Regions from separate parts of the Pseudomonas sp. GM24 genome, predicted to be linked through region 4. Evidence: predicted binding sites of a transcription regulator. Region 4 holds the regulator's gene; each other region holds the start of a gene.
What was found. The regulator FliA, encoded in region 4, starts transcription of late flagellar genes. The targets are predictions, from matches to a motif close to CTAAAGTTTNNNNNNNNNNNGCCGNTAA.
Positions count from the first base shown of each region.

Region 1: PMI23_RS21910 (methyl-accepting chemotaxis protein) is a predicted target of FliA. The motif match lies at 3,866-3,893, and genes of this name have one in related genera.
Region 2: flgM (flagellar biosynthesis anti-sigma factor FlgM) is a predicted target of FliA. The motif match lies at 2,284-2,311, and genes of this name have one in related genera.
Region 3: PMI23_RS08875 (methyl-accepting chemotaxis protein) is a predicted target of FliA. The motif match lies at 1,831-1,858, and genes of this name have one in related genera.

Region 1 is NZ_AKJR01000204.1:14,615-20,482, reverse strand. It holds gene PMI23_RS21925 (TonB-dependent siderophore receptor) at 1-2,114, opposite strand, end outside; gene PMI23_RS21920 (FecR domain-containing protein) at 2,203-3,204, opposite strand; gene PMI23_RS21915 (sigma-70 family RNA polymerase sigma factor) at 3,204-3,704, opposite strand; gene PMI23_RS21910 (methyl-accepting chemotaxis protein) at 4,009-5,868, shown strand, end outside.
Region 2 is NZ_AKJR01000051.1:5,291-11,158, reverse strand. It holds gene cheR (protein-glutamate O-methyltransferase CheR) at 1-374, opposite strand, end outside; gene PMI23_RS08520 (chemotaxis protein CheV) at 421-1,353, opposite strand; gene flgA (flagellar basal body P-ring formation chaperone FlgA) at 1,437-2,198, shown strand; gene flgM (flagellar biosynthesis anti-sigma factor FlgM) at 2,348-2,674, shown strand; gene PMI23_RS08505 (flagella synthesis protein FlgN) at 2,723-3,190, shown strand; gene PMI23_RS08500 (flagellar brake protein) at 3,279-4,025, shown strand; gene PMI23_RS08495 (MFS transporter) at 4,093-5,490, opposite strand; gene PMI23_RS08490 (glutamine synthetase family protein) at 5,560-5,868, opposite strand, start outside.
Region 3 is NZ_AKJR01000055.1:8,923-14,790, reverse strand. It holds gene clpB (ATP-dependent chaperone ClpB) at 1-1,054, shown strand, start outside; tRNA gene PMI23_RS08895 (tRNA-Asn) at 1,352-1,427, shown strand; tRNA gene PMI23_RS08890 (tRNA-Pro) at 1,437-1,513, shown strand; tRNA gene PMI23_RS08885 (tRNA-Lys) at 1,519-1,594, shown strand; tRNA gene PMI23_RS08880 (tRNA-Pro) at 1,692-1,768, shown strand; gene PMI23_RS08875 (methyl-accepting chemotaxis protein) at 1,932-3,557, shown strand; gene PMI23_RS08870 (HvfA family oxazolone/thioamide-modified RiPP metallophore) at 3,617-4,024, opposite strand; gene PMI23_RS08865 (NAD(P)/FAD-dependent oxidoreductase) at 4,327-5,625, opposite strand; gene PMI23_RS08860 (DUF3094 domain-containing protein) at 5,689-5,862, opposite strand.
Region 4 is NZ_AKJR01000174.1:2,416-8,283, reverse strand. It holds gene PMI23_RS19215 (chemotaxis protein CheA) at 1-1,524, opposite strand, end outside; gene PMI23_RS19210 (protein phosphatase CheZ) at 1,579-2,367, opposite strand; gene PMI23_RS19205 (chemotaxis response regulator CheY) at 2,386-2,757, opposite strand; gene fliA (RNA polymerase sigma factor FliA) at 2,924-3,664, opposite strand; gene fleN (flagellar synthesis regulator FleN) at 3,661-4,491, opposite strand; gene flhF (flagellar biosynthesis protein FlhF) at 4,608-5,868, opposite strand, start outside.

The DNA.
Region 1 (5,868 bases), on a different contig from region 4:
GAGTATTCGATATCGGTGAAGGTGTAGCTGCCGAGGACTTTGAGGTTATCGGTCAACTGCATGTGCGCTTCCAGTTCCAGACCCTGAGAGCGGACGGCACCGACCGCACGATAGAAGTTTTCCTGCGGCAGTTTGGTCGCCAGATTCTCCTGATCGATGCGGAACAGCGACGCGGTGAACAAATTGTCAGTGCCTGGCGGCTGATACTTCATACCGACTTCCCACTGTGTTCCGTCGGTAGGTGCCAAAGGATTGCCGGCGCTGTCAGCGTAGGAGTTCGGGTTAAACGACTCGGAGTAGCTGATGTATGGCGCCAGTCCGTTATCGAACAGGTACAGCGCACCCGCACGGCCAGTTAGCTTGGTGCGGCGATCATTGATCTCTGTGTCAACCGGACGCCCGGCTTCAGCGATACGGTTTTCGTCCGAAGTCTCGACCCAGTCCTGACGCAGGCCCAGCGAGAAGCGCCACTTGTCCATCTCGATCAGGTCTTGCAGGTAAACCCCGGTCTGCTCCAGACGCCGCAGGTAACTGGTCTCGCCATACATATCGACCGTCGAGTTGCCGTACACCGGGTTGAATGCATTGATCGGTGCAAGACCGCCGCTGGTCCAGTCGACCACGGTTTTGCGCCGCTGATAGTCGGCGCCCATGAGCACCGTGTGTTTGGTCGCGCCGGTGAAAAATTCAGCCTGGAGCATGTTGTCGACGATAAACGCATGCAGACGCTCATCCCCGCCGGTGTAATAGCGGTTCAGCTCGTTGCTGCTCGGCGAGGTCCAGCCATAGGCGTAGACCTGATCCATGTTTACTTTGGAATCAAGGTAACGGAAATTCTGGCGAGCGGTGAAGACGTCGTTGAAGCGATGTTCGAATTGATAACCGAATGATTGCTGATCACGGGAATAGCCATCGACGCCCGGTTCGCCTTCGAAGAAGTGTGGCGAGATGCGGTTGCCATTGCGCTGATGAATGGTGCCGTCGGCCGGTACACCGCCGTGGTAGCCGCCATCCGGATCGTGTTGCAGATACGCCTGCAACGTCAGCGAAGTGTCTTCACTGAAATCGATACTCAACGTCGGTGCGAGGGCGAAGCGTTTTTCTTTGTTGTGGTCGAATTGCGTGTCGGACTGATCCGTTAACCCGGTCAGACGATAGGCAATACGCTTGTCGTCATCGACCGGGCCGCTGAAGTCAAAACCGACCCCGCGCTGCCCCTGCGTGCCGAACGTGGCTTGCACCTGATGGTAAGCCTCGTAGAGCGGTTTTTTGCTGGTCAGCGCCACCAGGCCGCCAGGCGAACTGCGACCGTACAGCACCGACGAGGGTCCCTTGAGAATGTCGACGCGCTCAAGAAAATACGGATCGACTTGCATGGTGCTGTAAGTACCGCTGTCACCCATCGACTTGAGGCCGTCGAGGTAGATGTTGTCGACCGAGCCGTCGTTGAAACCGCGCATCGCCACATAGTCATAGCGATGGGTCGCGCCGTACGGATTGGTCAGCACACCCGGCGTGTAACGCATTGCCTGCGAGACAGTCTGCGAGCCTTGGTCATCCATTTGTTCGCGAGTGACCACCGATACGCTTTGCGAGGTTTCCAGCAACGCCGTACTGGTCTTGGTGGCGATCTGGCTGTGCGTGGCGTTGTAGCCATCCATGCTGCCCAAGGCGTTGCCGAGGGCGAAACCTTTGATATCGGTGGTTGGCAGGGCCAGCGCTTCGGTTTCAGCGAGCGGGCGCAGGACGTAGCTGCTGCCATCCTGGCTGACCGCTTCCAGACCGGAGCCACCAAGCAAATGGCTTAACGCCTGATCGGTCGAATATTCACCCTGTACGCCCGGCGATTGCCGGCCCTGAGTTTGCTGCGGGGTCGTCGACAACGTGATGCCAGCCTGACGTGCAAATTGATTCAGCGCCTCACCCAACGGGCCCGCTGCAATGTTGTAGCGATGGCTGAGTTCACTGGCCGCTGGATTATCCGCCATGCTCAAACCGGGCATCACACCAACGCCCAGCACCGTGGAAAAAAGCGCTGCCCGAACGGCGTGGCGCAACAGGCCCGATTCTGCAGTTAAATTCAGAGTGTTCTTACAGGTGGCGCGGACAGTCATTGTAGGTTTCCGTAGGAAGTCGCAAACGCTTGAATTGAAGTGCTTACTGACTAAGCCGGACCTGCAGCGAAAACCCGCCAAAATAATTTCAGGCAACGCGCTCCAGCGTCACCCACCAACGCGTGCGATAGCGCAATTGCACCGGCAACGTCTGCGGCAGAATCGCCAACAGCTTGTCGGTGTCTTCCAGGCGGAATACGCCGGACAGACGCAACTCGGAAACGTCAGACGCACAACTCAGAAAGCCCTGACGATAACGGCTGACTTCGCTGAGAAAATCACCAAGACGCATATTGCGCGTGACGATCAAGCCGTCAACCCAAGCGCCAGCATCCATAGCCAGCGGCGGTGCAGGGCGAACCCGATGGTGATCGATCAGATAACTCTGCCCGGCCAATGCTTCCACCGAAGTGCCGCCGGAGCGGATCGCAACCTGACCATGGGTGACGCTGAGCCGAGTGCAATCATGTTCCTGACGCAGGATGAATCGGGCATCGAAAGGTTCATAAGTACCGTGACGGTTTTGTATCCGCAGCGGCCGATCAGACGGCGCGCCCTCGTCGGAGCCGCCACAGGTGACAATAATTTCGCCGCGCGTCAGTTTGATCAGCCGCTGCTGTGCGGTGTAATCCAGATCCACTGCACTCGCGGTGTTCAGTTCGATCCGCGTGCCATCCGGCAACTGAAAGCCGCGCCGCTCGCCCGTCGCCGTAGCGTAATCGGCGCTCCATTGCTGCCACGCGGCCGTGTCTTTGGCCAGCCACGCGGCGGAGCCCATCAGCAATGCGCCAGACAACAGCTTCAAGGCCTGTCGCCGGCCAAGACCCTGAGCACTGTTTTCCAGGGTGTTGAACGCCACTTGCGCACCGGGCACCGCACGCAGGTTATTGCTCAACTCGGCTTGCAGCGACTGCACCCGTTGCCAGGCCAGTTCGTGCTCATGGTGTTCGGCGCGCCACTGTTCGCACTGGCGATTCAACCGCGGGTTGCCATGGTTGTTGCGCAAGCGCAGCAGCCAATGGATGGCTTGTTTGACTACGTGCTGTCGAGGCTCGGCGCGGCGACCGACTGAGACGTTATCCACCGGCATCAGCTTTCATACCGCAGCACATAGCAGTGATACAGGGCGTCGGCGACGTAACGTTCAACCGAACGCAGGGAAAGCCCCATCTGTTCGGCGATCTGCTTGTGGGTTAAACCTTCGCACTGCGCCAGCAGAAAGGCCTGACGCACTTTCGGCTTCAGTCCTTCAAGCATGCGCGCGATGCTCTCCAGCAATTCGATCACCAGCGCCCGGGCTTCGGCACTCGGTGTTTCTGCTTCAGGCAAATGGGCGATCGTTTCGAGATAGGCACGTTCGATTTCCTCTCGGCGCCAATGATCGATCACCAACCCACGTGCAATCGTGCGCAGGAAGGCGCGAGGCGACTTGAGTTCGAGGCGTTCGGTGCGCTGCAACAGGCGCAGGAAAGTGTCCTGCGCCAGATCCGCCGCATCTGCCGCATTGCCCAGCCGCGCGCGCAGCCAAGCGTTAAGCCAGCCGTGATGACTACTGTAAAGCGCCTGTACTGCAAACTCAGGTGAGGACATCAACGCCAACGTCACAAATGATAATTACTCGCATTGTCATCAAGGGTTACGAAATTTGCAACTGCCACCCGAACATCAACCATGAAAAACATCGGGGCGAACGCTCTGGCACGCCGTTCGGCGGGAATCCTGCAGAAACTCCATCCATTTCCCGCTCAACCCTAAGATTTCTCCGACACGTGCCGACAGACTGGTGAGACATGCGTGCACCAAATCAGAGCAGCCGTTAGAACGCTGCCTGCGCTGTACATGGAATGTTGCATCCGGAACGCATCCCCACTTTTGGCATAAGAAGTCCCATGAAATGAATCTCAAGTTCAGCCATAAAATCCTGTTGGCCGCCTCGGGCGTCGTGGTCCTGGCGTTCGCGCTGTTCACCCTCTACAACGACTACCTGCAGCGAAACACCATTCGCCAGAACCTTCAGTCCTCCGTGCAGCAGGCCGGTGACCTGACCGCCAGCAGCGTGCAGAACTGGATGAGCGGGCGGATTCTGGTGCTGGAAAACCTCGCGCAGAACGTTGCCCATCAGGGCAAGGACGCGGACTTCCCGGGTCTGGTCGATCAACCAGCGTTCACTTCGAACTTCCAGTTCACCTACGTCGGTCAGGCCAACGGTGTGTTCACCCAGCGTCCTGACGCGAAGATGCCGGACGGCTACGACCCGCGTCAGCGTCCTTGGTACAAACAAGCCGTGATCGCTGACAAAACCATGCTGACGCCGCCGTACATGGCAGCGGTTGGCGGGTTGGTGGTAACCATCGCCATGCCGGTGAAAAAGAACGGCGAGCTGCTTGGCGTGGTCGGTGGTGACCTGAGCCTGGAAACCCTGGTGAAGATCATCAACTCGGTGGACTTCGGTGGCCTTGGCCATGCGTTTCTGGTCAGCGCCGACGGTCAGGTGATCGTCAGCCCGGACAAAGATCAGGTCATGAAAAACCTGAAAGACATCTACCCGAACACCAGCGTGCGCATCGAGAAGGGCAACCAGAACGTGGTGCTCAATGGCCAGGAACGTATTCTGTCGTTCACCCCGGTGAGCGATCTGCCGAATGCGCAGTGGTACATCGGTCTGTCGATTGATCGCGATAAAGCCTACGCCGCACTCAGCCAATTTCGCACCTCGGCGCTGATCGCGATGTTTGTTGCTGTGGCTGCGATTGCGCTGCTGCTGAGCCTGTTGATCAATGTCCTGATGCGTCCGCTGACCACCATGGGTCGTGCGATGCAGGACATTGCTCAGGGCGAAGGCGATCTGACCCGTCGTCTGGTGGTTGAGAGCAAAGACGAATTCGGTGAATTGGGCAGCGCATTCAACCAGTTCGTTGAACGGATTCACGCGTCGATTTCCGAAGTGTCCTCGGCAACCCGCCATGTGCATGACTTGTCGCAGCGCGTGATGGCGTCTTCCAATGCTTCGATCGTCGGTTCCGACGAACAAAGCGCGCGCACCAACAGCGTGGCTGCCGCGATCAACGAGTTGGGCGCCGCCACTCAGGAAATCGCGCGCAACGCCGCCGATGCTTCGCAACACGCGAGCGGCGCCAGCGAGCAGGCTGATGACGGTCGTCAGGTAGTCGAGCAGACGATTCAAGCGATGACCGAGTTGTCGCAGAAAATCAGCCTGTCGTGCACGCAGATTGAAACCCTGAATGCCAGCACCGACAACATCGGCCACATCCTTGATGTGATCAAAGGCATCTCGCAACAGACCAACCTGCTGGCGCTCAACGCGGCGATCGAAGCTGCGCGTGCCGGTGAAGCCGGGCGTGGTTTTGCGGTGGTGGCGGACGAGGTGCGTAACCTCGCCCATCGCACCCAGGAGTCGGCGGAAGAGATCCACAAGATGATCACGTCGTTGCAGATCGGTTCGCGCGAAGCGGTGACCACGATGAACGCCAGTCAGGCGTCCAGCGAGCAGAGCGTGGAAGTGGCCAACCAGGCCGGTTTGCGTCTGGTCAGCGTGACCCAGCGTATCGGCGAAATCGACGGGATGAACCAGTCGGTGGCAGCGGCGACCGAAGAGCAGACCGCCGTGGTGGAAACCCTCAACGTCGACGTTAACCAGATCAACCTGCTGAACCAGCAGAGCGTCGCCAACCTCAATGAAACGTTGAAGGATTGTGATGCGTTGTCGCAGCAGGCTAACCGTCTGAAGCAATTG
Region 2 (5,868 bases), on a different contig from region 4:
TCGATCGACATCGACAGCGAGTACGGTTCCTGACCCGACGAGCACGCTGCCGACCAGATCCGCAGACGCTGGTTGGGGCTGGCCTTGATTGCTTCAGGCAGCACCTTGTTCTTCAAGACTTCAAACGGATAGGTGTCACGAAACCACAGGGTTTCGTTGGTCGTCATGGCATCGACCACTTGCTCGCGCAAACCGCTGCGCGGCTGGGTCTGGATGCGCTGAACCAGCTCACCCAGGGATTTGATGCCTTGCTGCTCCATCAGTTTGTTGAGACGGCTCGAGACCAGGTACTGCTTGTTTTCACCGAGCAGAATGCCACAGGCTTTTTCCAGGAAGACCCGGAACTGTTCGAAATCCAAATTACCCGTAGACAATGATGCCGCCTCTTAAATCGTGTTGACCGCCAGGGACAAAACGCCCCTAGCTGATATCTGCTGCTTTGATCCGGTCGACTACCCGGGATGCGAGGTCATCAGGACGGAATTTGGCCAAAAAGTCATCGGCACCGACTTTCTTGACCATCGCCTGATTGAATACCCCCGACAACGAAGTATGCAGGATGATATGAAGCTTTTGCATGCGTGCGTCGCCGCGGATTTCCGCCGTCAGGGTGTACCCGTCCATCTCCGGCATCTCGATGTCGGAAATCATCATCAGGAACTCTTCTTCCGGCTTCTTGCCCTCATCGACCAGCTTGCGCAGGTAATCCAGCGCCTGCTTGCCGTCGTTCAGCGCCACCACTTCGACACCGATCGTCTGTAGACAACGCGTGACCTGCTTCCGCGCCACCGATGAGTCATCGACCGTCAAGACACGCAACGACAGTGCTTTGGTCTGGGTCTCGACATCGACCACGCCCACCGAAATCGCTTCCGGTGTCGGCGCAACTTCCGCCAGCACTTTCTCGACGTCGATGATTTCGACTAACTGATTGTCCACCCGAGTCACAGCGGTCAAGTAATGATCGCGACCCGTGCCCTTGGGTGGTGGATGAATCTCTTCCCAGTTCATGTTGACGATGCGCTCCACCGAGCGGACCAGGAAACCCTGGGTCTTGGTGTTGTACTCCGTGATGATCACGAACGGGTTGTTCTTGTCTTTCAACGCTCCGGAACCGGTGGCCATTGCCAGATCAAGGATCGGAATGGTCGCCCCCCGGATATTTGCCACCCCGCACACGACAGGACTGGACTTGGGCATCAACGTCAGCGACGGGCACTGCAACACTTCCCGCACCTTGAACACGTTGATTCCATAGAGCTGCTGACCGTCGAGACGGAACAACAACAGCTCCAGGCGATTCTGCCCTACCAGTTGCGTGCGCTGGTTCACCGAATCCATTACACCAGCCATGCCCCAGACTCCTACACCAACGCCAAGTGTTGTTGCGACGCACATTCATTGCTAAACGGCACGGCGCTTGCTTTTTAACTCGTATGAACGCTCAAACGACATTTTTCCGACGCCTGACATCACCTCTTCGCAGAGGGCTTTGTGTCGCGTGCGCCATTTGCTGCTCTTTTGCTGGCAGCCCTGCCATTGCTGATGCGGTTACCTTGCCTGACATGCTTATCGGCGTCACTCAGGGCTTTCTTGAATTCACCGTAGAAGACTATCTGGCTACCAGTCAAACGGAAGGCCGCTATGAAATCGAAGTAAACCAGCTCGACCCGCGTATGCGCATGCCTATGTGCGACAAGGAATTGACAGCGACTCTGGAGAGCCCGGCACGTCCTTTGGGCCGGGTTACCGTGAAGGTCCGCTGTGAGGGCGCCTCGCCCTGGACCGTGTTCGTGCCCGCTCAAGTCCGCCTGTTTCGCGAGATTGTGACCACCACGCGGCCGCTGAAACGCGCAGGGATTATCGAGCCACAGGACGTGACCCTGCGAGAGCGCGACGTGAGCACGATCAACCAAGGCTTTCTGACCTCGGTAGACGAAGCGATCGGGCAGAAATTGACCCGACCAACGGTAGCCGATCAGGTCATTACCCTGGTTCATCTGGAACAGGCCGAAGTCATTCGCAAGGGCGATCAAGTGGTCATCACTGCGCGCAGCGGCACGCTCGCCGTGCGCATGCCCGGTGAAGCGCTGGCCAATGGCGGTTTGAAAGAACAGATCCGGGTGAAAAACCTCAACTCGCAACGGGTCATCAAGGCGCAAGTCACCGCGCCGGGCCAAGTGGAAGTGGCGATGTAGAAAACTGGCGCTAGCCCCGGCTGTTCCCTAAACTGTGCCGCAGCAGGACACGCGCCGGCGCATGCAAGGCTCATTGTAAATGTGCCTAAAGTTTTCCAGGGGATGGCCGAAAACATGGCAAGCGTCCAAATTCCCAGAGGTTTTTTATCATGGTCATCGATTTCAGCCGTTTGAACAGCTCCTCGTCACTTACGGGCAGTACACGTACCAGCAACGCCAAGGAAACCGCCGAATCCGGCACCTCCGCGCCGCTGAATACCCAGGCCGAAACGGCCAGTACCGCAAAAAGCGGGGAATCGGTACACCTCAGTAATGAGGCTCAACAGTTGCAGAAGGTCACTGACAAGCTGCGCGATCAACCTGCTGTCGACAAAGCCCGTGTGGCCGAGTTGAAAGCCGCGATTGCCGATGGCAGCTATAAAGTCGACAGCAACCGTGTAGCCAGCAAACTGCTCAACTTCGAAGCCCAGCGCTAGGCCTTTGCCGGCGCGAGGCTTTTGGACGCTTAATACCCAAGGCCAGCCATGCACGACACTAATTTATTGCAACTGATCAACGACGACTTTGCTCCAGCTCAACAATTGCTGGAGTTGCTGCAAACCGAATCTCTCGCGTTGCACGGTCGCGACATGCCACTGCTGGAAGAAATTCTGGCGCACAAACAGGCATTGATCATTCTGCTTGAACAGCATGGCCGCAAACGCAGCGAAATCCTCGCCAGCCTCAACCTGCCGACTGATCGTACAGGCCTTGTGCAACTGGCCAGCCAGTCGAGCATTGGCGAGCAGCTGTTGACGCAAGGCGATGCATTGACCGATCTGATCGCTCAATGCCAGGCCGCCAACGTCAAGAATGGCCAGTCCATTCAGATCCAGCAGGCCGCCACGGCCAATCAGCTGAAGATCCTCACCGGCGGTGAAGCGCCAGCGCTTTATAACGCCAGTGGCACCTTTGCCAAACCCGCCATACCGCGTCCGCTCAGCCAGGCATGAGCCGTTGATGCGCCAGCTCTATCAACCCGCGGAACATGCTGGCAAAATGCTGGCTAGTCGTCATATTTTGTCTGGAGATTGATTAACCGTGTCCAACGCCCTCAGCGCGGATGATGCTCCGCAGCCCCCTAAGGTGCTCACCACGCCACTGGAAATCTCCAGCAACCTGCGCCAGCTGCAAGAAAGCCACGATCCGCTGATCATTACCTTTCATGAGCGCAGCCAGCGCTTCCAGAGCTATCTGATCAAAGTCGACCGCGACAGCGCTTCGATCGCGCTGGACGAGATGATCCCGCGTGACGGCGAACGTTTCCTGCTGGCCGGCGAGCCGTTCAAGGTCGAAGGCTTTCATGACGGTGTGCGCATTGCCTGGGAATGCACCGGCACGTTGAATATCGAGGAATCCGACGGTGATCGCTTCTACACCGGCGAGCTACCGACCGAAGTGGTTTACCACCAGCGCCGCAATGCTTTCCGCGCCGCACTGAAACTGACTGATCTGGTCAGCGTTGAATTGGGCGGAGAAAAGCTCAAGGCGCCGATCAACGGCAAACTGCTGGATATCTCCGCGACCGGCTGCAAGCTGCGTTTCGAAGGCGATATCACTGATCGCCTGCAACTGGGCCAGGTCTATGACCGCCTGATTGCCCCGCCGCTGTTCGGCAACCAGCCGACCTCCGTTGAACTGCGTTATCTGCACTTCGAAGAAAAACTCAACATCACCTTCGCCGGCCTGCGTTTCCACAACATCAGTGGTCAGGCCGCGCGCAACGTTGAGCGTTTTGTGTATCAGCTGCAACGTGAGGCACGCCGTTTCGACAAAGACGATCTCTGATTCGTCCGGCCAATAAAAAGGGCAGCCCAGGGCTGCCCTTTTTTATGCGCCATGCGTTTTGTTCAGTTCAAGGTCTGCCGCCACTGAGATCCGGAGCCGGCTTGTCACTGCCACTATCAGGCTCCGCTTCTGCTGCAAGCTCTGGCTGCGCATCGGGTTCAGGCTCTGGCCCTGGCTCAGGCGTTGTCGGCGCCTGCAAAGGGTCCTGCACCATCTGCTCCTGCACCACCTGCTCGTCTACTCGAGGGTCGAGGGCCGCCACCAGTGGCGAGCTGGACATACTGTCGGGCATGGCCACGTGATGCAGCGGCGCGTCGTCGACCTGATGCAGATTGGTCACGGCTTTCGGCCGGATCCGCCACACCAGCACCAGCGCGAAGAAGCTGAAGAACGCATAAAGGCTCTGACTGCCGAACAGTTTCATCAGCACGCCCGCCAGCAACGGTCCGATGCTCGCACCAACACCGTAAGTCACCAACAGCATCGCCGTCAGCGACACCCGCCGATCACCTTCCACATGGTCATTGGAGAACGCCACCGCCAGCGGATACAGGCAGAACTGCACCAGTGAGCACAGGAAGCCAACCCCGAACAGCACCTCCAGCGGCACCTGCGGCAGCACCGCCAACGGCAACGCCGCCACCGCCAGGAACCCGGCAAAGCAGCGAATCAGCAGCGCCCGGTCATAACGATCGGACAACCAGCCCAACGGCCACTGCACCAACAAACCAGCAAAAATGCAGCTACCCATGAACAGACCGACTTGCTCGGTCGACAGGCCTTGTTGCGAGGCATACAGCGGCGCCAGACCATAGAACGAACCGATGATCAAACCGGCACCGAGCACCGTACTCAACGACTGCGGCACGCGCTTGATAAAGAAGCGCGGTTCCATCGGTGCCGGATGCAGGGGCGCCGGGTGAATCCGCCGAGTCAACGTCACCGGTACCAGACACAGCGCAAAGCACAGCGCGACCAGCATCAGCAGTTCCAGGCCCAAGCCCGGATGCATGACCAGAATCAGTTGACCGAGCACCAGGCCCAGGTACGAAGCGATCATGTAACCGCTGAACACCAGACCTCGCTGATTGGCATCCGCCTGCTCGTTGAGCCAGCTCTCGATCACCATGTACTGGCACATCATGCCCAGACCGACGATGGTCCGCAGCACCAGCCACGCCGGCAGCCAATCGACCAGCCCATGGCCCAGCACCGCCGCCCCGACAATCCCGGCACACGCAGAATAAGCGCGGATATGCCCGACCCGGGCAATCAGTCGGTGACCGATCTTGCCACCCAGCACCAGACCGAAATAGTTGGCCGCCATCAGCGCACCGACCCACAGTCCATCGACATTGTCAGCGGCCAGACGCAAGGCCAGATAAGTGGATAGAAGGCCCGAGCCGATCAACATCATCAGCGAGGCGAAATACAACGCTCGAAAGGATTTCCAGATTTGGCGCATCGGCGTTCCGAGCGGCTCCTTGCAGTAAAGACCGGACTATCAAAACGATAGCCCGGTGGCGACAGTTCGTCAGGCCTGGGCTGCTAGAACACGCCGTTCCCAGGGAGTGATTTCATCAAAGAAGCTGGTCAACTCCATGGTCTTCGAAGCGATGTAGCCTTCGATGAACTCCTGTCCGAACAGTTCCCTCGCCAATTGGCTACGTTTCAGACGTTCGAGTGCGGCATGCAAAGTACACGGCAGCGAGAGATTGTCCGGCACCTCGAACTCGCCCTGAATGGCTTCGCTCGGTTCCAGCTCGTGCTCGATACCATGCAGACCGGCAGCCAGACTGGCGGCGATCGCCAGATACGGATTGGTATCGGCACCCGGCAAGCG
Region 3 (5,868 bases), on a different contig from region 4:
GGTGATCCCGGATCTGGAGCGTAGCCTGCAAATGGTCGATCAGCACGGCAAGAGCGAAAACCAACTGCTGCGCAGCAAAGTGACTGAAGAAGAAATCGCTGAAGTTGTATCGAAGTGGACCGGCATCCCCGTGTCGAAAATGCTCGAAGGCGAGCGCGACAAGCTGATGAAGATGGAAAGCCTGTTGCACAAACGCGTGATCGGCCAGGAAGAAGCGGTGGTTGCCGTCGCTAACGCTGTACGCCGTTCGCGTGCCGGGTTGTCCGATCCGAATCGTCCAAGCGGTTCGTTCATGTTCCTCGGCCCGACCGGTGTCGGTAAAACCGAACTGTGCAAGGCGCTGGCCGAATTCCTCTTTGATACGGAAGAGGCGATGGTGCGGATCGACATGTCCGAGTTCATGGAGAAACATTCCGTGGCGCGTCTGATCGGTGCGCCACCGGGATACGTCGGCTATGAAGAGGGCGGTTACCTGACCGAAGCGGTGCGTCGCAAGCCTTATTCGGTGATCCTGCTGGACGAAGTCGAGAAGGCTCACCCGGATGTGTTCAACATCTTGCTGCAAGTGCTTGAGGACGGTCGCCTGACTGACAGCCATGGCCGTACGGTGGACTTCCGCAATACCGTGATCGTCATGACCTCGAACCTGGGGTCGGTACAGATCCAGGAGCTGGTCGGTGATCGTGAAGCGCAGCGCGCTGCGGTGATGGATGCGCTGACGTCGCACTTCCGTCCGGAGTTCATCAACCGGGTCGACGAAGTGGTGATCTTCGAGCCACTGGCGCGGGATCAGATTGCGGGCATCACCGAGATCCAGTTGGGTCGCCTGCGTACGCGTCTGGCTGAGCGTGAGCTGAAGCTGGAACTCAGCCCGGAAGCGATGGATAAGCTGATCGCTGTCGGTTACGACCCGGTGTATGGCGCACGTCCGTTGAAACGGGCGATTCAGCGCTGGATCGAAAACCCGCTGGCGCAATTGATCCTTTCGGGTCACTTCATGCCAGGCGACACCGCAACCGGCGTGGTTGAGAACGACGAAATCGTTTTCAACTAAGTCCAAACGCCAATGAAAATTGGCAGGCCCCACCTTGTGGGGCCTTTTTTTTCGTTAGGCTGTTGAACTCAAAGGAAAAGGCTTGTAAAGTGCGCCCCGCAGTCAGTCGCCAAGACGGTCTCAGCTCACTGAGTTGAAATCTGAAATAAGTTGCAAATCATTAACTTGAAAGCAATTTAGGGGGTTGACAGAGGTGTTCTAAGTTGTAGAATAGCGCGCCTCAGACACACGAACGCAGCGATGCGAACGAGTGACTGGAAGCAACAAGTTTCACCGTTGTAAATTGAAATATGTAGTTCCGTGATAGCTCAGTCGGTAGAGCAAATGACTGTTAATCATTGGGTCCCAGGTTCGAGTCCTGGTCACGGAGCCAATTTCAAACCGGGGTATAGCGCAGTCCGGTAGCGCGCCTGCTTTGGGAGCAGGATGTCAGGAGTTCGAATCCCCTTACCCCGACCATTTTTGGGTCGTTAGCTCAGTTGGTAGAGCAGTTGGCTTTTAACCAATTGGTCGTAGGTTCGAATCCCACACGACCCACCATTTTTGAAACCAGTTAGCGCTGGGATCGAATCTTAAGATCAGAGGCCAAAAGCGCTGATCGAAGAAGGCGATCTTTGAAAGGTCGCCTTTTTTTTACCGGGGTATAGCGCAGTCCGGTAGCGCGCCTGCTTTGGGAGCAGGATGTCAGGAGTTCGAATCCCCTTACCCCGACCATATTAAAAATCCTCGTATCGAAAGATACGGGGATTTTTTTGTCCGACAAAAACTCATTTCCCTTCAAGTCATCATACAACCTGCCGATAGCCCGCTAACACGAGGGGACTGCCATGGCTTTCGCCCCTTGAATCTGGCCAATACAAGAATAAGGGCGTGCGTCATGTTGCTTCGTCAGTTGAATATTGCTCCCCGGGCTGCCTTGGGATTTGCCCTGATTGCGGTGTTGGTGGCCTTGCTCGGCGTGTTTGCGCTGGGGCAGATGTCGAGTATTCGCGACAGTGAAGTTGCGGTAGAAAATCAGTGGCTGCCAAGCATTCGTGGCGGCGACGAGATTCGCGAGATCATGCTGCGCATTCGCACCATCTCGTTGCGCATGGCGCTGGACCAGGATGCGAACAATATCGCCACCTACCGCAGCCAGATGGACACCCGCGACAAGGAGCTGAGCGAGAAAATCGCCGCCTACGACAAACTGGTCAACACCCCGGAAGGCCAACAGTTATACGACCAGTTCAAAAAAACCTTCGCCGCGTATCGCAGCGGTATCGCTCAATCCTTCGCCCTTGCCGAGCAAGGCAAGCGTGATGAGCTGACCAAGTTGCTGTTGGTCGACATGAAAACTGTCGTCGATGGCTCCGGCAAACAACTCAACGACCTGGCAGACCTGTTTGCCAAACAGGTCGCGGCTGAAAGCCAGAAGTCCGCTGCGCACTACGAAAACTCGCGCACGATCGTCAGTTTGTTCATTGCGTTGGCCGCGCTGGCCACGGTAGCACTGGCGATGATGCTCACGCGCAGCATCGTTCGACCGCTGAGCAGTGCCGTGAGCGCCGCAGAAAGTGTCGCGCAGGGTGATCTGACCCGGCCGATCGAAACTCATGGCAACGACGAAGTCAGCCGTTTGCTCAAAGCCTTGGCGACCATGCAGCAAAACCTGCGCGAGACGCTGCAAGGCATCAGCGGTTCAGCCACGCAACTGGCGACCGCTGCCGATGAACTCAATGCGGTAACACTCGACAGTACGCAAGGGCTGCAACAGCAGAACCACGAAATCGAACAAGCCGCGACAGCGGTCAATCAGATGACGGCTGCGGTGGAAGAGGTCGCACGCAATGCGGTGTCGACCTCTGACGCGACCCGCCAGTCCAGCGAGTCGGCGCATCTGGGCCAGGTGCGTGTCAGTGAGACCGCCACGGCCATCAACGCACTGGCCAGCGATGTGCAACAGACCGGTGAGTTGGTGCAATCACTGGCCAACCAATCGCAGGACATCGGCAAAGTACTCGACGTGATTCGGGCGATCGCCGAGCAGACCAATCTGTTGGCGCTCAACGCGGCTATTGAAGCGGCGCGGGCCGGTGAGAGCGGGCGAGGTTTCGCCGTAGTGGCCGATGAAGTACGCGCGCTGGCTTATCGCACGCAGCAATCGACTCAGGAGATCGAGCAGATGGTCCAGGGCATGCGCAGCGGTTCGAGCCTGGCGCTGGATTCGATGCAGGCCAGTACCGCGCGGGCGACGACCACGCTGGCCTTGGCTGAGCGCGCCGGTGAGGCGCTGCAAACCATTACCGCGTCGGTGCATGAGATCCATGAGCGCAATCTGGTGATTGCCAGCGCTGCGGAAGAACAAGCGCAAGTCGCGCGGGAAGTGGACCGCAATCTGGTGAATATTCGGGATTTGTCGGTACGTTCTGCCGCCGGTGCCGACCAGACCAGCGCCTCCAGCCATGAGTTGTCGCAACTGGCCAATGCTTTGCAAGGCATGGTGCGGCGTTTCCAACTGTAAATAACCACGCATAAAAAAGCCGCGCTTCTCACAGGAGAAGCGCGGCTTTTTTCTGCCGATCAGGCGCCGTCTTGATCTTTCAGGTGCTCGAACAGACCTTTTGGCATCTTCTTGCCGTTGGCTTCAAAATTGGCCTTTACGTTGTTGTAGGCCTCTTGCTCGTCGATGAAACCGTCATGGTTGGTGTCGATCTTGTCGAAGTCGGACTTCGGCGCGACTTTGAGGAATTCGGCGCGGGAAACCTTGCCGTCACCATCGCTGTCAGTCTTGGCCATCGAAGCATCGCCGCATTTGCCTTCACCGCATTTGCCTTCCGGCGCTTTCACCGAGGTATCGGCCGAAGCGACTATATAGCCCTGCGCCAGTGGCTGGGCGGCAAACACCGATCCGGACAACATCAGCCCGCCAGCCAAGGCTGCGCCGATCAGGCCAATGGATTTTTTACCGAGGGTCGAAGTACGGGACATTTACATTCTCCTGGCTGCACAACGCAACCACACGTTAAGGACGAAAGCCTGAGCAGGTGTGCTCGGGTGTGGCCATTAGGCGGTGGCGGTGTATCGCGACTGTGTCGCCAGGCGGGGGAGTTTGTAAGCGAAGGTGGGGAAAACGAGGGGGGATACAGTACGAAACAGATCTTTCGATCAACACAAAACAATGTGGGAGCGAGCCTGCTCGCGAATGCGTCAGATCAGTCGCATCAATAACGACTGACAGAACGCTTTCGTCGGATCGCCGCCCGGAGCAGGCTCGCTCCCACAGGTTTACATCAATGCAATTTCAGACGCGGTTCAGTGCCACGGCCAATCTTGCTGCCCAGCATCAGCATCGCCGTGCGGAACGGCCCGTACAGCGCCATCTGGTGCATGCGGTACAGCGACACGTAAAACATTCGCGCCAGCCAGCCTTCAAGCATCACGCTGCCGGTCAGGTTGCCCATCAAGTTACCCACCGCCGAAAAACGCGACAGCGAGATCAGCGAGCCGTAGTCGGTGTACTTGTACTCCGGCAGGGTCTTGCCTTCGATGCGCAGCTTCAGCGACTTGGCCAGCAACGACGCCTGTTGGTGCGCGGCTTGCGCACGTGGCGGCACGTTACGGTCAGTGCCTGGTTGCGGGCACGCAGCGCAATCGCCGAAGGCAAAGATGTTCTCGTCGCGAGTGGTTTGCAGCGTCGGCAGCACTTGCAGCTGATTAATGCGATTGGTTTCCAGACCGTCGATGTCCTTGAGGAAACCTGGTGCGCGAATACCGGCAGCCCAGACTTTCAGGCTGGCCTTGATCTCATTGCCATCGGCCGTGATCAGACTGTCGGCGGTCACTTCGCTGACCGACGCGTTGGTCATGACCTTGACCCCGAGCTTTTCCAGGGTTTTGTGCACCGGCCCGCTGATACGCTCGGGCAGGGCAGGCAACACCCGTGGCCCGGCTTCGATCAGGGTGATGTGCATGTTTTCCGGTTTGATCCGGTCCAGACCATAAGCGGCCAACTCATGCGCAGCGTTATGCAGCTCTGCCGCAAGCTCGACACCGGTCGCACCAGCACCGACGATCGCCACGCTGATCTGCTCGACCACATCGGTTTGCCCGGCGTGTGCACGCAGGTAGTGATTCAACAGTTGCTGGTGAAAGCGCTCGGCCTGTTTGCGCGTGTCGAGGAACAGGCAGTGTTGCGCCGCGCCCTGAGTGCCGAAATCGTTGGTGGTGCTGCCGACACTGATCACCAGCGAGTCGTACTGCACTTCCCGCGCCGGCACCAGTTCTACGCCGTTTTCGTCGTAGGTTGCTGCCAGCTGGATTTTCTTCTGTGCGCGATCAAGCCCGCTCATGCGCCCCAGCTGGAACTCGAAGTGGTTCCATTTTGCCTGGGCAACATAGTTGAGTTCGTCTTCGGAAGAGTTCAGCGATCCGGCGGCCACTTCGTGCAGCAGCGGTTTCCAGATGTGCGTCAGGTTGGCGTCGACCAGCATCACACTGGCCGTGCCGCGTTTGCCCAGAGTCTTACCCAGACGGGTAGCCAACTCCAGACCGCCGGCGCCGCCGCCGACAATAACAATACGATGGGACATAGGGATAACTCGCAAGGTTTTTAAAGGAAATCGGTGTCGTTACCCAAGCGAGCGCGAAGCAGCTCATAGCGTCAGGTAACTGATAAATCGGCTCAACAGGCCCAGACCAATGGTCACTGCCAGCACCAGCACGAGGAGCATCCACGGCCGAAAAGGCCGGCGCTCGACTCGGTGTTGGGACAGTTGCAGGTACTCTTCGACATGTTTCTGGTCTTCGGGGTTCAGGCGGCTGGTCATATTTGC
Region 4 (5,868 bases):
GCGACCACCACGGGCCTTGCCCGACGCTTCGCGTTCTTCTGGCGACTCGATGCCGTGGTCGACGGCGTTGCGCACCAAGTGGACCAGCGGGTCGGCCAGGGCCTCGACAAGGTTTTTGTCGAGGTCGGTTTCTTCACCCACCAGTTCCAGGTTGATCTCTTTCTTCAGCTGACGTGCGAGGTCACGAACCAGACGCGGGAAGCGCCCGAAGACCTTCTTGATCGGCTGCATCCGCGTCTTCATCACCGCGGTCTGCAAGTCAGCCGTGACCACGTCGAGGTTCGACACGGCCTTTTGCATGGCTTCATCGCCGCTGTTCAGGCCCAGGCGCACCAGACGGTTACGCACCAGCACCAACTCGCCGACCATGTTCATGATTTCGTCGAGACGTGCCGTGTCGACACGCACGGTGGTTTCGGCTTCGCTCGCCGGTTTTTCCGGTGGCGGTGTCGCCGGCGCACGGGCCGGAGCCGGTGCAGCAGCGGCAGCCGGTTTTGGCGCTTCGGCTTTTGGCTCAGGCTTGGGCGCGGCTTTCGGCGCAGCAGCGGGAGCGGCCGCAGCCTTGGCGGCAGGCGCAGCCACCGTCGAAGCGGCGCCGGCAGTCGCGGCACCAACGTCAGTGAACTTGCCTTTGCCATGCAATTCGTCGAGCAGCGATTCGAACTCGTGATCGCTGATCAGATCGCTGCCGGCAGCAGCCGCCGCTGGAGCAGCAGGCGCCGGTGCCGAGGCAATCGCCGACTCCAGCGCATCGACGGCAAAGTTGCCCTTGCCATGCAACTGATCGAGCAGTGCTTCGAATTCGTCGTCGGTGATGTCTGAGCTGTCGCCCTTGGCCGGTGCCGCAGCAGCTGCCGCAACTGGCGCAACCGCGTCCACCGCGAACTGGCCTTTGCCGTGCAACTGATCGAGCAATGACTCGAACTCGGCATCGGTGATTTCATCGCTCGCGGCTTCAGCGGCCGTTTGCGCAGGGGCAGCAGCGGCCGGGGCTTCGGCTTCGGCCTTGACGGCGTTCAGCGAGTCCAGCAGTTGCTCGAATTCGTTATCAGTGATGTCGCCCGAGGAATCGCCTTCAACGACCAGTTCTTCGATCATCTCGGCCACCGGCGAAGCCGGGGCTGCGTCCGCCGCTTGCGGTTCGGCCAGGCGCGCCAGGGCGGCCAGCAGCTCCGGCGTGGCGGCGGTGATCGGAGCACGCTCGCGGACTTCGCTGAACATGCTGTTCACCGCGTCCAGTGCTTCGAGGACAACGTCCATCAGTTCTGCATCAACGCGACGCTCACCCTTGCGCAGGATGTCGAACACGTTTTCGGCGATGTGACAGCACTCCACCAGCTCATTGAGCTGAAGGAAGCCGGCGCCCCCTTTTACAGTGTGGAAACCGCGAAAAATTGCGTTGAGCAGATCTGCGTCATCCGGACGGCTTTCCAGCTCGACCAGTTGTTCGGACAGTTGCTCAAGAATCTCGCCGGCCTCAACCAGGAAATCCTGAAGGATCTCTTCATCGGCGCCGAAGCTCATTAATGGGGTGCTCCTACAGGTCTAAAAACCCAAAAAACCTAAAATTCCAAAACTCTAGAACCCGAGGCTGGATAACAAATCGTCCACATCGTCCTGACCGGACACAACGTCTTCTCGTTTATCGGCATGAATCTGCGGACCTTCACCCTGCGAGAGATGTTTTTGTGGATCTTTTTCTGCAAGCATCGCGGCGCGGTCATGTTCGATGCCCGCAAAGCGGTCGACCTGACTGGCCATGAGCACGAGTTTGAGCAAATTGCTTTCGACTTCGGTGACCAGTTGGGTCACACGCTTGATCACCTGACCGGTCAGGTCCTGGTAATCCTGGGCCAGCAGGATGTCGTTGAGATTGCTCGACACCGCACGGTTGTCCGTGCTGCTGCGTGACAGAAAACCGTCGACCCGGCGCGCCAGTTCACGGAACTCTTCAGCCCCGACCTCGCGACGCATGAAGCGGCCCCAATCGGCGCTCAAGGTCTGGGCTTCATCAGCCAGACTATTGACCACCGGCGTGGCGCTTTCCACCAGATCCATGGTGCGGTTGGCCGCGGCCTCTGTCAGCTTGACCACATAGCCCAGGCGTTCGGTGGCGTCGGTGATTTGCGACACTTCCTCGGCCTGCGGCATGTTCGGGTCGATCTGGAAGTTGACGATCGCACTGTGCAGTTCACGTGTGAGCTTGCCCACTTCCTGGTACAGGCCACGGTCACGGGTCTGATTGAGCTCATGGATCAGTTGCACAGCGTCGCCGAACCTGCCTTTTTCAAGGCTTTCGACCAGTTCGACCGCGTGTTTTTTCAGGGTCGACTCGAAATCGCCCTGTGAAGATTCGTTATGCTCCATAGCTCCCCCGCGCGTTCATCAGCCGATGCGTTCGAAAATCTTCTCGATTTTGTCTTTCAACGCCTGAGCCGTGAAAGGTTTGACTACGTAGCCGTTTACACCGGCCTGAGCGGCTTCAATGATCTGCTCGCGCTTGGCTTCTGCAGTCACCATCAGCACTGGCAGGTGCTTGAGCTTTTCATCGGCACGCACGTGGCGCAGCAGGTCGATACCGGTCATGCCCGGCATGTTCCAGTCCGTTACCAGAAAGTCGATGCTGCCGCTGTTGAGCACTGGAATGGCAGTCACGCCATCGTCAGCCTCGACGGTGTTGGTGAACCCAAGATCACGCAGCAGGTTCTTGATGATCCGCCGCATCGTTGAGAAGTCATCAACGATGAGGATTTTCATGTCTTTGTTCAATTCGACCTCCAAGCAGTCTTAAACGCGCCCAGCACCTGGACGCGCCACTTCAATCAATCGGCTTAGCACTCGAAGACTGTCTGGAGCACAACAGAGCAAGACCGGTGCCGTTCATCACCGCACCAGCCTCGTTCGCAGTGTCCCCACACCGCCTTCAGCGCGCTCGCCACTCCCCCAAACGCCCCCGCAAACGGGCCGCGCACTGGCTGTGTAACTGGCTGACCCGCGATTCACTGACGCCAAGGACTTCACCGATTTCCTTGAGGTTCAGCTCTTCGTCGTAGTACAGCGCCAACACCAGTCGCTCACGCTCCGGCAAATTGGCAATCGCGTCCGCCAACGCAGCCTGGAAACGTTCATCTTCCAGATCGCGCGACGGCTCAAGATGAGCACTCGCGCCATCCTCGTGCAGCCCTTCGTGTTCGCCGTCCTGCAGCAGGTCGTCGAAACTGAACAGGCGGCTGCCCAAGGTGTCATTCAAAATCCCGTAGTAATCGTCGAGACTCAATTGGAGTTCGGCTGCAACCTCGTGATCTTTAGCGTCACGGCCGGTTTTAGCTTCAATTGAGCGAATTGCGTCACTGACCATACGGGTATTGCGGTGAACCGAGCGTGGCGCCCAGTCCCCTTTGCGCACTTCGTCGAGCATCGCGCCGCGGATTCGAATGCCCGCGTACGTTTCAAAACTGGCGCCTTTGCTGGCGTCATATTTGGTCGAGACTTCGAGCAGACCGATCATTCCGGCCTGGATCAGGTCTTCGACCTGCACACTCGCCGGCAAACGCGCCAGCAAGTGGTAGGCAATGCGTTTGACCAGTGGCGCGTAACGCTCGATCAGTTCGTACTGCGCGTCACGTGCCGACTTCTTGTAGTAGTTCATACCGCTTGCGGTCATAGCACGGGCCCTGCCGTTTGCTGCACGAGGCGCTCGACGAAAAACTCAAGGTGGCCACGCGGGTTGGCGGGCAGCGGCCAGGTGTCGACCTTCTGCGCGATCGCCTTGAACGCCAGTGCGCACTTGGAACGCGGGAAGGCTTCATACACCGCACGCTGCTTCTGCACCGCTTTACGCACGCTTTCGTCGTAAGGCACGGCGCCGACATATTGTAGGGCCACGTCAAGGAAGCGATCCGTGACCTTGGTCAACTTGGCGAACAGGTTGCGCCCTTCCTGCGGGCTCTGCGCCATGTTGGCGAGGACGCGGAAGCGGTTCATGCCGTAATCGCGGTTGAGCAATTTGATCAGCGCGTAGGCGTCGGTAATGGACGTCGGCTCGTCGCAGACCACCAGCAACACTTCCTGGGCTGCGCGCACGAAACTGACTACCGAGTCACCAATACCCGCAGCGGTGTCGATCACCAATACGTCGAGATTGTCGCCGATGTCGCTGAACGCCTGAATCAGGCCGGCGTGTTGCGCCGGACTCAGGTGGACCATGCTCTGCGTGCCGGACGCCGCCGGCACGATGCGAATGCCACCGGGGCCTTGCAACAGCACGTCGCGCAATTCGCAACGGCCTTCGATGACGTCGGCCAGCGTGCGCTTAGGGGTCAGCCCCAACAATACGTCAACGTTCGCCAGACCGAGGTCGGCGTCCAGCAGCATGACCCGACGGCCAAGCTCTGCCAGCGCCAGCGACAAGTTCACTGACACGTTAGTCTTGCCGACGCCACCTTTGCCGCCGGTCACCGCGATCACCTGTACGGGATGCATGCTGCCCATGTTATTTCTTTACCTTGTCTTGCATAGACGGAGGCCACATTACTGGCTGCGCGTTCACAACCGGAACAATGCATGGCAGACCATCGATGTAGGTACAAAAACTGTTCATGAATACCTCAGCCTACCTGCTTGGTCGGGCTGTGATAGATATCAGCGAACATGTCAGCCATGGCTTCTTCGCTGGGTTCTTCCTGCATTTGCACGCTGACGGCGCGGCTGACCAGTTGATGACGACGCGGCAGATGCAAATCATCCGGAATCCGTGGGCCATCGGTCAGGTACGCGACCGGCAATTCATGACTGATCGCCAGGCTCAACACTTCGCCAAGGCTGGCCGTTTCATCCAGTTTAGTCAGGATGCAGCCGGCAAGCCCGCAACGCTTGTAACTGTGATAAGCGGCGGTTAGAACCTGTTTCTGGCTGGTGGTTGCCAAGACCAGATAATTTTTTGACCGAATGCCACGCCCGGCCAGACTTTCGAGCTGCATGCGCAGGGCTGGATCGCTGGCTTGCAGGCCGGCAGTATCGATCAGCACCACGCGTTTGCGCAGCAGTGGATCCAGCGCCTGCACCAGCGATTGGCCCGGATCGACGTGGGTCACCGGCACATTGAGAATGCGACCCAGCGTCTTCAGCTGTTCCTGAGCGCCGATACGGAAACTGTCCATGCTCACCAGCGCGACATTCTGCGCGCCGTATTTCAGCACATAACGCGCGGCAAGCTTGGCCAGCGTAGTGGTCTTGCCCATGCCGGCCGGGCCGACCATGGCAATCACACCGCCCTCTTCCAGCGGCTCGACTTCCGGTACGGCAATCATCCGTGCCAGGTGCGCGAGCAACATGCGCCAGGCCTGACGCGGCTCTTCGATATCGGTGATCATCGCCAGCAGATCGCGCGACAACGGGCCGGACAGGCCGATACGTTGCAGACGGCGATACAGATTGGCCTGCGCCGGACGGCTGCCTTGCAGCTGATTCCAGGCCAGGGTACCGAGCTGGACTTCCATCAGCTCGCGCAGGCTGTTCAATTCAAAACGCATCGAATCCAGTGCGCGCGGATCAACACCGCCGGAAGACTGCGCAGGTGCCGGGGCTGGACGCGCCGGAGCGGCGTAGGTCGGCTCGGTCAGCGGTTCAGCTGCGGTCAGCGGCAGGCCGGCCGTCAACGGCAGGCCAGCGAAAATCTGGCGATTGCTGTTGCCATCGGCTTCGCCACGCAGGCTCAACTCGGCCTGAGCGGTGACGATGCGCGACTGGGTCTTGCGCAGCTCGTCTTCGAGCTCCATGTTCGGAACCCGTGGCGCCAACGCCGACAATTTGTAATCCAGTGCCGCCGTCAGCTCGACACCGCCGGCAATGCGGCGGTTGCCAATAATG